DNA from 3 places in the Paenarthrobacter sp. NPDC089714 genome. Region 2 is predicted to be linked to each of the others. Evidence: riboswitches for the same ligand, from Rfam matches in the RefSeq annotation. Region 2 holds a riboswitch; each other region holds the start of a gene.
What was found. Region 2 has a riboswitch for S-adenosylmethionine ahead of ACIPY3_RS03430 (aminotransferase class V-fold PLP-dependent enzyme). Riboswitches for the same ligand answer to the same signal wherever they lie in the genome.
Positions count from the first base shown of each region.

Region 1: linked by a shared signal. The riboswitch ahead of ACIPY3_RS20720 (DUF1737 domain-containing protein) and the one ahead of ACIPY3_RS03430 (aminotransferase class V-fold PLP-dependent enzyme) in region 2 are both predicted to bind S-adenosylmethionine.
Region 3: linked by a shared signal. The riboswitch ahead of ACIPY3_RS11815 (hypothetical protein) and the one ahead of ACIPY3_RS03430 (aminotransferase class V-fold PLP-dependent enzyme) in region 2 are both predicted to bind S-adenosylmethionine.

Region 1 covers NZ_JBIVGX010000017.1:40,504-44,561, reverse strand. Annotated here, with positions in the region: gene ACIPY3_RS20735 (hypothetical protein) at 1-559, opposite strand, end outside; gene ACIPY3_RS20730 (O-succinylhomoserine sulfhydrylase) at 570-1,778, opposite strand; gene ACIPY3_RS20725 (rhodanese-like domain-containing protein) at 1,781-2,191, opposite strand; gene ACIPY3_RS20720 (DUF1737 domain-containing protein) at 2,188-2,448, opposite strand; SAM riboswitch class IV at 2,462-2,574, opposite strand; gene ACIPY3_RS20715 (NtaA/DmoA family FMN-dependent monooxygenase) at 2,750-4,058, shown strand, end outside.
Region 2 covers NZ_JBIVGX010000001.1:703,811-707,868, forward strand. Annotated here, with positions in the region: gene ACIPY3_RS03425 (class I SAM-dependent methyltransferase) at 1-151, opposite strand, end outside; gene ACIPY3_RS03430 (aminotransferase class V-fold PLP-dependent enzyme) at 241-1,635, opposite strand; SAM riboswitch class IV at 1,670-1,783, opposite strand; gene hisN (histidinol-phosphatase) at 1,929-2,741, opposite strand; gene ACIPY3_RS03440 (ribosome small subunit-dependent GTPase A) at 2,796-3,911, opposite strand; gene aroA (3-phosphoshikimate 1-carboxyvinyltransferase) at 3,914-4,058, opposite strand, start outside.
Region 3 covers NZ_JBIVGX010000005.1:209,389-213,446, reverse strand. Annotated here, with positions in the region: gene ACIPY3_RS11825 (helix-turn-helix domain-containing protein) at 1-143, opposite strand, end outside; gene ACIPY3_RS11820 (sodium:solute symporter) at 413-1,951, shown strand; SAM riboswitch class IV at 2,093-2,212, shown strand; gene ACIPY3_RS11815 (hypothetical protein) at 2,229-2,567, shown strand; gene ACIPY3_RS11810 (hypothetical protein) at 2,564-2,755, opposite strand; gene ACIPY3_RS11805 (VIT1/CCC1 transporter family protein) at 3,024-4,058, shown strand, end outside.

The DNA of each region.
Region 1 (4,058 bases), on a different contig from region 2:
CGATCAAGAAAACCCCCACCAGTCCCTCCGTGAGGTAGAAGACGAACGGCGGAATGTCCTTGGCGGTCAGGAGGATGATGCCGAAGACCGAGGCAGCGCCCGAAGCCGTGAGACCCACCCAGCGCTTGGCCGGCGAACGCAGCAAGCCCGCGCCCAATGCGCCCAGCCCGGCAATGTGTAGCCAGGAATACCCAAGGAACGGTGCGTTGGACCCTCGACGGTAGGCGAAACGCTCAAGGTCCGATGCCCTGCGCGACAGGCTGTAGACAAAGAGCGGTGCGCCCGCCAGCAATGCTGCAGCGGACGCACGCGCGAAGGTCTTGGCCGTTCCGCCAGGCAGCGCCTGGGCGAAGGCCGCGAACCCCATCGGCACGGCAGCAGTTCCCGCGGCAGCCAGGTGGTGCCCCATGATCCAGCCCCGCTCGCCACGCATCAGCAGCCGCAAGCGTTCGGCTGGATCCTGTGTGGTGTAGACCTGCGGAACGGGTGAAATCCCCACCAACCAGACCACGGAACCCGCGACGATGACAGCCCCCGCCCGGCGGTATGGATGCCTCATGGCATGAAGATTAGACCTGTTTGAGGGCCTTCTCCAGATCCAGGATGAGATCGTCCACGTCCTCAAGACCGACGGACAACCGGACCACGCCATCGCTCAACCCGATCGCTGCGCGACCCTCCGGTCCCATGGCGCGGTGCGTGGTGGTGGCCGGGTGGGTGATGAGGGACTTGGAGTCGCCCAGGTTGTTGGAAATGTCGATGACGCTCAGCCCGTCCAGGAGCGCGAAAGCTGCTTCCTTGGCCGTCCGGCCACCGGACGGCGAGAGCTCGAACGTGAGCACGGTTCCGCCGGCCTTCATCTGCTTGGTGGCGAGCTCGTACTGCGGGTGCGACTTCAGGAGCGGGTACTTGACCCAGCTGATGGCCGGCTGCTGCTCGAGCCACTCGGCGATCTTCAGCGCGGAAGCCGAGCTGTGGTTCACGCGCAGCCCGATGGTTTCGAGGCCCTTGGTGAGCACCCACGCGTTGAACGAGGAAAGGGAGGGGCCGGTGTGGCGCATGAGTTGCTTGACCGGGCCATCGATGAATTCCTTGGTGCCCAGGATCGCCCCGCCCATGACGCGCCCTTGACCGTCAATGTGCTTGGTGCCGGAGTAGACAATCACGTCCGCGCCCAGGTCGCCACAGCGCTGCAGCAGGGGAGTGGCAAAGACATTGTCGACGACGACTGTCGCCCCCGCGGCGTGGGCCAGTTCGCTGACGGCCTGGATGTCCACGATTTCCTGCATCGGGTTGGACGGGGACTCGAAGAAGACGGCTGTGGTCGGCTCGGACAGGGCAGCACGCCACTGGTCCAGGTCCGGCCCGTCAACGAAAACGGTCTCCACGCCCCAGCGCGGCAGGATCTCATTGAGGATCACAAAGCAGGAGCCGAACAGTGAGCGGGCGGCAACCACACGGTCACCGGCACCCAGCAAGGCACCCAAGGCAGTGAAGACCGCGGACATGCCGGACGCCGTCGCGAAGCATGCCTCGGTTCCTTCCAGCAGTCTCAGGCGTTCCTGGAAGGTGGCCACAGTCGGGTTGCCGTAGCGGGAGTAGACGAAGCGCTCGTCTTCGCCCGTGAAGGCGCGTTCCGCGGCGGCAGCGGATTCGTAGACGAACCCGGAGTTCAGGAAAACCGGCTCTGCGGTTTCCTGGAAGTTGGTACGGTCAAGGCCACCGCGGACGGCCTGGGTGTCAGGGCTCCAGCCGGCGGCGTCAGGATTGAAAGTCACTTTTAGTCGTTCCCCAGGTTGGTCGGCAGGCCACGGTTCTTCCAGCCGTTGACGGTGCGTTCGCCATAACGGTCGGGTTCGCCCTCAAAGCCTTCAAGGACGTTGTAGGCCGTGAAGCCGGCCTGAGTAGCGGCGATGGCGGCAGCGATGGAGCGCTGGCCGGAACGGCAGATGAAAACGAGCTCCACGCCGTCGCCCTCGGGGGCCTGCTGTTGCAGGTCCTCCAGGAAGCGGGAGTTCGGGATGCCGCCGGCGAGGTTCCACTGGATGAACAGGGGATCGTTCTCCGTGGCCTTGGTGTCCGGAATACCGATGTGGGCCCATTCGCCCTCGGTGCGCACGTCCACCAGGATGGCGCCGTCTTCAAGTTTTGCCCACGCGTCCTGCGGGGTCAGGTCACCTGCGTAGCTCATGCGTGGCCCTCGAATGCTTCCTCGTAGTTGTCCAACTCGTCCACGGCGCTCGCAACAGCTGCGTCCGAACTGGCTACCGCAGCGGGCAGGATCACGGCCTGCGCCACGATGACGGTTTCGCCGTTGAACGTGGCCGCCGGGCTGCCGTGCAGCACGTAGCCCTCGGCCAAAGCAGCGGAGATCCGTTCGCAGAAGTCACGGGTATCAGGACCCGTGATCAGGCGGTAGGAGAGTTTTTCTTCAGTGGGTTCAGGCATTCGTGGTGCTCCTCAGTCACGCTTGCAGTTCGAAGTTCGAAGACGCCGAGTAGTCACCTGAGGCACCCCGCCGCGGGAGAGGGTTGCCGACCAGCAAGTCAGGGCTTAACGCTGGTGCTCATTACTCAAGAAAAACGTAACATCCGCGGCCGGGAAGCCGCATTTGGCGACTGCACCGCCGTCGTCATGTTGCGTAACCGGTGCCTCCCCGGGGCGGGCCGAACGGGGTCCAAATGTGACGCCGCGGGAGCATAATTGACGCAGTACGACCCCCTGTAACTTCGCATGAAATCAGGTCGCGGTGAACGGACACAGCAGTTCTACACTCAAGCCCATGCTTCATTTTGGATGGTTCGTGGGCCACGGATTCGGAGTCCAAGGCTGGGGGACGCCCGGCTACGGACTGGGTTACGACTGGAAGAAACCCGCGCTGTACCAGGAGGCCGTCAGGGCCTTCGAGCGATCCGGGCTGGACCTGTTCATCATCGAGGATTCCCTCACCGTTCCGGATACTTACGGCGGCACCGCCGAGGTGTCCTTGGCCCACGCATCCTTCGCGCCCAAACACGACCCCCTGGCCCTGGTTCCGTACCTGCTCTCGGCCACGCAGCACCTGGGGATTGTTCCGACCGTCAGCGCCTCCTTCTACCCGCCCTTCACCGCGGCGCGGCTCCTCGCCACGCTCCAGCACTTCTCCGAGGGGCAGCTCGGGTGGAACGTCGTCACTTCGGGCAGCGACCTCGCCGCCCAGAACTATGGCCTGGACCAACAGATCGAGCACGACCTGCGGTATGAGAAGGCTGAGGAGTTCGTCGACGTCGTCAGGCGGCTGTGGCGCAGTTGGGAACCTGGCGCTGTGCTTGAGGACGTGGAGGCCGGCAGGTTCGCGGACCACACCAAGGTTCACCCGATCAACCACCAGGGCGACTTCTTCAAGGTTCGTGGACCCCTCAATACGGCCCCGCTACCGGAGGAACCTGTGCTGGTACAGGCCGGGGCCTCGCCCCGCGGCAAGGCGTTCGCGGGCGGAAATGCGGACGTGGCGATCGCTTTGGCGCGCGGTGTGGACGGCATGAAGGCCTACCGCGATTCCATCCGCGAGGAGGCGTCGAAGGCGGGCAGGAACCCCGACGACGTCAAGGTCCTTTTCGTCCTCAAGCCCACCGTGGTGGGGTCCACTGCAGAGGCGGAGGAACTGAGGGCGCAGCGCCGGGAGCTCACACAACGGGATATCGACAGCCAACTCAACTCGATCTCCTACCTCTCGGTGATCGACTTCAAGAAGTTCGACCTCGACGAGCCCCTCCCCACCCTGAGCACCAACAGCAACCAGGGAACACTGGAACACTTCTCCAGGGCAGCCCCTCCAGGGTCCACGTTGCGCCAGATCCTGCAGGCCCGCAGCGGGGGAGCCGGAGACTCGATCATCGGCACCACGGAAGAGATTGCTGATTACCTCGAGGAGACCGGCGCGGCTGTCGGCGGGGACGGTTTCCTGTTCTCCGGCTTCGTCGATCCCGTGACGGTCCACGGCGTGTTGGACAAACTGACTCCCGAACTCCGGAGGCGGGGCTTGCTGCGGACGAGCTACGGCGACGGCGGTTTCCGCC
Region 2 (4,058 bases):
AATCCACGGAGTCTGCAGGGTAGCCGGGACGCACCACGTGGTAGTGCTCGCCGCCATCCTGGAAGCTTTGCCCCAGTTCCTTGCGCCGGACCGCGTGCAGCTTGGGGCCGCCGGGTTGATGCGAACCCTTGGAAGGGTCTTGGGACCGCATGGTGTGTACAGACTCCTCTACCGCGAACGCCGGAAATACCCTACGAATTTACAGCAAGGCAGGGCTGGCCGGGTTACGGCAAAGTGCGGTCAGTCCACGGTGCAGGGAGCAGCGCCTGCGGTACCGGGCGTGTTGGGGGCCCATTCGGGATAGCTGCGGTGGTCGTTCGCCGGAACCCAGCGGCCCTCGTCCACCACGTAGTCCCAGCCCAGCCCGGTGCCCTTCAGTTCCTGGATTCCCTTGAGCAGCCGGGCGGCGTCCTCCAGCCGGGAACCCACGCCGAAGCTGGCGCGCAGGGAACCGGACGGCAGGCCCAGGCGCTTGAGGAGCGGGTGTGCGCAGAACCGGCCATCGCGAAGGCCCACTCCGTGTTCCGCGGACAGGTAGGCGGCTACCAGACCGGCGTCGAATCCCTCCACCGAGAAGTTGACCACACCGATGGTGTCCGTGGAATCACTGAAGATCTGGTGGACGGTTACCCCGTCGATGGCCTGCAGGCCCTCCACAAGGTAGGAGCGGATGGCGGCCTCGTGGTCGTGCCAGGCCTGCTGGTCAAGGCCGGCCAGGACCTGCGTGGCGCGGGCCAGGGTGGCGGCGCCAAGGACGTTGGGGGATCCGCCTTCATGGCGGGCCGGACCTGTCGCCCAGCTGACGGAGTCGAGGCGGGCTTCACGGACTGCGCCACCGCCGGCAAGGTGCGGCGTTCCGGCGTCGAGCCAATCGGGGCGGCCTACCACTACGCCGGCACCGAAGGGTGCATACAGCTTGTGGCCGGAGAAGACCACGTAGTCGACGTCCGCTTCGGCGATGTTGATCCGGCGGTGCGGGGCGAGCTGGGCAGCGTCCACCACGATGCGGGCACCGAATTCGTGGGCAAGGGAGGCCAGTTCCGCGATGGGCAGGATTTCACCTGTCACGTTGGAGGCGCCGGTGACCGCGAGCAGGGAGACTCCGCCTTGGGCCAGTTCGTGGCGCAGGTTGGCGAGGGTCGCAGCAAGCGTGGAAGCGGCTACGACGCTGCGGTGCGGTACGCCCTGCCACGGCAGCAGGTTGGCGTGGTGTTCGATGTCCAGGTACAGGACTTCGCCGGTTGGCGTACCGTCGATCTGCGGAAGGCAGCCGGCCAGCAGGTTGAGGGAGTCGGTGGTGTTACGGGTGAAGATGACGGAGTCATCGGGGCGCCCGCCCACGAAGTCGCGCACGATCTCGCGGGAGTTTTCATAGACGGACGTGCTGATTTGGGACGCGAATCCGGCTCCGCGGTGCACGCTCGCGTAGTACGGCAGGACCTCGTTCAGGTACGCGGACACGATGGTCAGCGCCGGCGCGGAAGCTCCATAGTCGAGGTTGGCGTAGCGGACGTGGCCGCCCTGGATCAGGGGCGCCTGCAGTTCGGCGCCAGTCACGGCGGCAAGGGGCCTGGCGGCCGCGGCTTCCTGCGTGGCAGTGGGAAGGACGGTGGATTCGAACGTAACAGTGCTCATGGGACCTCACTCAAGAGGGACCCCCTTGCGGGGGGATCCGCGCTTGCCGTATCCGTTCCGGACCGGCCTGGTCGTCACCCGGGGCACCCCACCGCGAATGGAGGGTTGCCGGCCAGCAAACCGGGGTTTAGCGCTGGCACTCGTGACCTGTAGTAGACATTAAGGCACCCCGCATGCCGGACACAAAGCCGTCCACTTTGTTAAGCGCATTGTTACGCAGGATGCGGAAAGGGCGGATTTGGCGAATAAAGTGCGGCGGACACCTCCCAGGGGAGGTGTCCGCCGTCGAAAATTCAGAGGAGATCGTCGATTCCCGGATTGAGGCGTTTCAGGACCTCGGAGTGCAGGATCGAGTTGGTTGCCAGTGCGTTGCCGCCGAAGGGGCCATCCTCACCTTCAAGGGAAGTGAACCGGCCGCCCGCCTCCGTGACGATCGGCACGAGGGCCGCCATGTCATAGAGGTTCAATTCGGGCTCGCAGGCGATGTCAACGGCGCCTTCTGCCACCAGGCAGTAGGACCAGAAGTCCCCGTAGGCGCGCGTACGCCAAATGTCCTCGGTGAGGCCGAGGAACTCGTCAAGGTTCCCGCGCTCCTTCCAGCCGGAAAGGCTCGAGTAGGACATGGACGCATCCGCGAGCGTGGAAACGTTGGAAACCTTCAGCCGGGTGGCCGAGGCCAACGAGCGGCCCATGTAGGCGCCCATGCTTTTGGCCGCCCACCAGCGCTTGCCCAAGGCTGGTGCGCTGACCACGCCCACCACGGGTTCGCCTTCGTCGATCAGGGCGATGAGGGTTGCCCACACGGGGACGCCCCTGACGAAATTCTTGGTGCCGTCGATGGGGTCGATGACCCAGCGCCGTGAACCGTGGCCGCTGCTTCCGAATTCCTCACCGAGGACGGCATCGCGGGGGCGTGAACGCGACAACTGTCCGCGGATGGCTTCCTCAGCGGCCTTGTCCGCATCCGTGACCGGCGTCAGGTCGGGTTTGGTTTCGATCTGCAGGTCCAAAGCCTTGAACCGGTCCATGGTCTGGGCGTCCACGGAATCGGCCAGGACGTGGGCCAATCGCAAGTCATCGTTGTAGCTGGAAACGGGTTGGGTCATGCCACCAAACTATCGTGAATCCTCCACGCCCCGGGGGAGGTGAGGCTCCGACCCTCAGTTGACGGTGCCCAATTCCTTGGTTTCCTTGGCCTCCAGGCGGGGGTCGGCACCGAGCAGGCGCCTGAGCGAAGCCAGCCGGGCCACGCCGGAAGGACCGGCGTTGCCTTGGTTGACCCACTCATCCAGCCCGCAGTTCACTGCACTCGCGTCATGTTTGCAGCCACGGTCGCAGGCTTCCGTGCCGGGCTCCAGATCGGGGAAGGAATGCAGGATGCGGTCGGCATCAACGTGGGCAAGGCCGAACGAACGGATGCCCGGGGTGTCGATGATCCAACTGCCGGAAGGAGCGTCCGCCAGTTTGAGGGCCAGGGCGGAGGAGGAGGTGTGGCGTCCGCGCCCGGTGACGGCATTGACCCCACCGGTCGCCCGTTCGGCTCCTGTGAGGGCATTGACCATGGTGGATTTGCCCACGCCGGAGTGTCCCAGCATGACGGTTACCTTGCCGTCGAGGTGGGAACGCAGGCGGGAGACGGCGTCGCTGTCCAAACGGGCGGAGAGCCCGTCGTCTGAACGTGCATCGATGCCGGAGGCCTGCGAATCCGCCGTGCGGCTGATGATGACCGGAAAGTCGAGGCTGAGGTAATTGGCCAGCAGTTCGGCAGGATCCTTGACATCCGCCTTGGTGACGAGGAGCAGCGGCTCGATGCCGGCGTCGTAGGCTGCTACCAGTGCGCGGTCGATGAAGCCGGTGCGAGGCTCCGGGTTCGCTGCAGCCACAACCACCACCAATTGGTCCGCGTTGGCCACCACGACGCGCTCGATGGGATCGGTGTCGTCCGCGCTGCGGCGCAGGAGCGTCCGGCGTTCCTCGACGCGGACCAGCCGCGCGAGCGTGTCCGGGCCACCGGAAACATCACCCACGAGTGCCACGAAATCACCCGGGACCACCGGGTTCCGGCGCAGTTCGCGGGCACGTGCGGCAATGACCACCCGCTCATTGTCGGTGTCCTCACCAACCACTGCGGTATATCGGCCGCGGTCCACCGTGATGATCCTGCCGATCACGGCGTCGTCATGGCTGGGCCGATCCTTGGTGCGGGGGCGGGAACCCTTCTTGTTGGGCCGGATCCGTACGTCCGATTCGTCCCAGGAGCGTGCGTCGCGGCCCATGGTCAGCTCGTGGCCCCGCCCGATGAAGCCTCAGCCGGGGTCCGGCCGAGCATCGCTGCCCACATCTGCGGAAACTCCGGCATGGTCTTCGACGTTGTTGCGATGTCCTCCACTTGAACGCCCTCAACGGCGAGGCCCAGGATGGCC
Region 3 (4,058 bases), on a different contig from region 2:
TCCACCCTGCTGAGGAAGCCTTTGGTCAGTCCCGTCGCGTCTGCAACCTGCTCGATAGTGAGCCGCTGCGCCTGCCGGGCTGCACGGATTCTGGAACCGATGGCAACGGGAACATTGCTGGGTTCAACGGGTAGAGCCTTCATTCACAAAACCTTTCAGGCCCGTCCGGGAGGCCCTGTCATTGGAGCCAATAGTAGCCGGACAGCCACGGCAAAGACCCAGAATCCGCGGAACCATGACCAAACCACCTTGACTGTTACTCCCATCACAACATATCCTCATAGGCAACAAGTGTTGTCTGTGAGGCACACAACACACGTCCAACTCCGTTCGTCAGCACAGAGACTTCGACGCCCTGCAGGAGTATCGTCGAATACCCCAACCTCCGTGCATCAGCTCCAAGGAGCCACTCATGGACTCTTCGTTCATCAACATCGCCATTGTGGTGGTGTATTTGCTTGCCATGCTGGCGTTCGGCTGGTGGGGCAAGTCCCGCACCAAGAACAACAGCGACTTCCTGGTGGCCGGCCGCCGCCTGGGACCGTTCCTCTACACCGGCACCATGGCCGCGGTTGTCCTGGGTGGCGCATCCACCGTTGGCGGCGTTGGCCTGGGCTACAAGTTCGGCATCTCCGGCATGTGGCTGGTGGTGGCCATCGGCGCCGGCGTCCTCTTGCTGAGCCTGCTGTTCGCCGGCACCATCCAGCGCCTGAAGATCTACACGGTCTCGCAGATGCTGAGCCTCCGCTATGGAAGCAAGGCCACCCAGACCTCCGGCATCGTCATGCTGGCCTACACCCTCATGCTCTGCGCAACCTCCACCGGCGCCTACGCCACCATCTTCGTGGTCCTTTTCGACTGGGAACGCTGGCTGGCAATCGCCGTGGGCGGTGCGATCGTGCTGGTTTACTCCACCATCGGTGGCATGTGGTCCATCACCCTTGCTGACCAGGTCCAGTTCATCATCAAGACCGTGGGCATCTTCCTGCTGATGCTGCCGTTCGTCATGAACGCAGCCGGCGGCCTGGACGGCATCCGCCAGCGCGTTGATGCAAGCTTCTTCCAGATCGACGGCATCGGCCTGCAGACCATCATCACGTACTTCGTGGTGTACACGCTTGGCCTCCTGATCGGCCAGGACATCTGGCAGCGCGTCTTCACGGCAAAGACCCCCACGGTTGCACGCTGGGGCGGCGCAACCGCCGGCGTCTACTGCATCCTCTACGGTGTAGCCGGCGCCCTGATCGGCCTCGCCGCACGCGTGGCCTTGCCGGACATCGACGTGGCAAACCTCGGCAAGGACGTTGTCTACGCCGAGGTGGCAACGCACATCCTGCCCATCGGCATTGGCGGCCTGGTCATGGCAGCTGCCGTTGCCGCGATGATGTCCACCGCCTCCGGCGCACTCATTGCCGCGGCCACAGTGGCTCGCGCAGACGTTGTCCCGTTCGTCGCAAGCTGGTTCGGCAAGACCATCAACACCGACGACACGGAGAACCCCGAGCACGACGTCAAGGCGAACCGCTACTGGGTCCTGGGCCTCGGCGTCCTGGCGGTCCTGATCTCCATGGCGGCCCAGGACGTGGTCGTGGCCCTCACCATCGCATACGACATCCTGGTAGGCGGCCTCCTCGTCGCCATCCTCGGCGGCCTTGTATGGAAGCGCGGTACCGGCATCGCGGCAGCCTGGTCCATGGCCGTGGGCTCGGTCCTCACCCTGGTCCTGCTGATCCTCTTCGCAACGGGTGTGATCGAGAGCGCCGACGGCGTCTACGCGAACGATCCCATCTACTGGGGCCTCGGCGCTTCGTTCGTGACGTTCGTGGTGATCTCTCTGCTCACTCCGCCCACCGATGCCGCCGTCCGCGCGGCGTGGGACAAGCGGGTTGCTGGAGCCATCTCGGATGAGCTCCCGCTGGACGCCCACCCGGTCACCAGCCACAAGGCCTGACAGGCTCGATTCACTGCGGTAAACCAAGCAATTCACGACGGCGGCGCCACCCTTCGCGGGGTGGCGTCGCCGTTTGCGTCGTCCCCGGCATCCACAAGCACACCCACCCCCATTGCGGGGAGGCATTAGGATAGGACGCAGCTTCAAGAGATGTGGCGCCAAGCTCCGACTGGCCGCACACCAACCCCATGTTCACGGGTGGTTCGGATGAGGAAGCGGCCCGCCCCGGACCAGAGACAACCGAGCGGGCAAGAGCACTCCCACCAAGGAGCAGTCCTTGCCGTACCAGGCTGAAACCAGCACGATCCAAGATCCCGCACACCGAGCAGGCGCATCCCAAGCGGCTTTGATCAACGCCAGCCCCATCGAAAGCGCCGCCCCCGCAGTCCGGGTGATTCCCGTCGTCGATCTCGTCCACGGCACGGTGATCATTGCAGCGCGCGGCCGCGCCGAACGCTTTCACCACCCCGAGCCCCGGCTGCTGGCCGCGGCGTTGGCACGGTCCGTCCGCGCCGCGCGTTGGTGTTCCGCGTCGCAGACGCTGACGGTGACCGTTGCCGCCGTCGGACGTGCCGCCGGGCGCGAGCGGCTCTTCAACCTGGTGCCGGCCGCCTAGGAGTCGTCGCCGTCGCCGCGGAATTCTTCCTCTGCCTCATCGAGCGGCACAATGCGCTCGTCGTCGTCCGCCACCTCGCCTTCCTCTGCCCAGGCCTCGTCCACTTCCTGGTCCTCGTTGTAGTCGTAGGCCGGATCCGATTCGATGGTTGCCCGTTCCGGGTGGTGGGGATGTGATTCGGTGCTCATGCTGCAACCTCCGTCCGACGGGCCGCACCAGGCGGTCCACTGACCGATGTGCGGGGAGTGCCCCGCCCCTGTCTATCCATCTGAGCACCGCCTCAAGGAGGGGTCAAGGGAGGGTTGCCGACGGCCGCAGCGCCGCTGCAGCAGGGTACGGAATTAAGGCATGCCGAACATTCCCGCTAAGGAATACCAGCCAAAAATCCCCGGAAATAAGCGGTACAGTGGGCGGTGCAAAGGGGCCGTAACCGTCCCATCAAGCCCAGGAGAAACAGTGCAACAGCACCAGGAATCCCACGGTCCGTCGAGCCCCGCTCCGGCCCCCCACCCCGCAGACGAAGCCCCGCGAACACCCACGCAGTCGGATATCCGGCGCTGGCGGCAGTACCTGGCAGACGAACGGGCCGAGGCCGCCGTCTACCGCGAACTCGCCCAACGCCGTGACGGCGAGGAACGCCAGATCCTCCTGGCCCTGGCAGAGGCGGAAGGCCGGCACGAAGCCCACTGGCTCAAGCTGCTCGGGGAACACGCCGGCATGCCCAAGGCGGCGTCCGCACGCAGCCGGCTCCTCGGTTTCCTGGCGCGGCACTTCGGATCCGTCTTCGTCCTCGCGTTGGCCCAACGTGCTGAGGGGCGCTCCCCCTATGGCACCGACCCGTACGCCACCCCCGCCATGGTGGCCGACGAGCAAATCCATGAGGAAGTTGTCCGCGGCCTCGCAACCCGCGGCCGCAACAGGTTGTCCGGCACGTTCCGCGCAGCGGTTTTCGGCGCCAACGACGGCCTGGTCAGCAACCTTTCCCTGGTGATGGGCATGGCCGCGACGGGCGTTTCCAGTGCCGTGGTGCTGATGAGTGGCGTTGCCGGCCTGCTGGCGGGTGCGCTGTCCATGGGTGCCGGCGAGTACGTCTCCGTCCGGTCGCAACGGGAACTGCTCAACGCCACCCTTCCCACCCAGGCCACGTTGGCCGCAGCGCCGTCCTTGGACGTGGAGCACAACGAACTCGTCCTGGTGTACCTGGCGCGCGGCATGACCAGGGAAGCTGCTGAACACCGCGCCGCCGAGCGCCTGGGGCTCTTCAGCTGCGACTGCGATCCCAGCCTTTCGCTCCAGCCAGAGAAGGAAGAGGTGGCGGACGAGCACGAGACCGTCGGTTCCGCATGGGGCGCTGCCATGTCGAGTTTCTGCTTCTTCGCCTCGGGCGCCATCGTCCCCATCCTGCCATTCGTCTTCGGCATGGTCGGCTGGAACGCGCTGATCCTGGCCGGAGCGCTGGTGGGCATTGCACTTCTGGCGACGGGCGCCGTC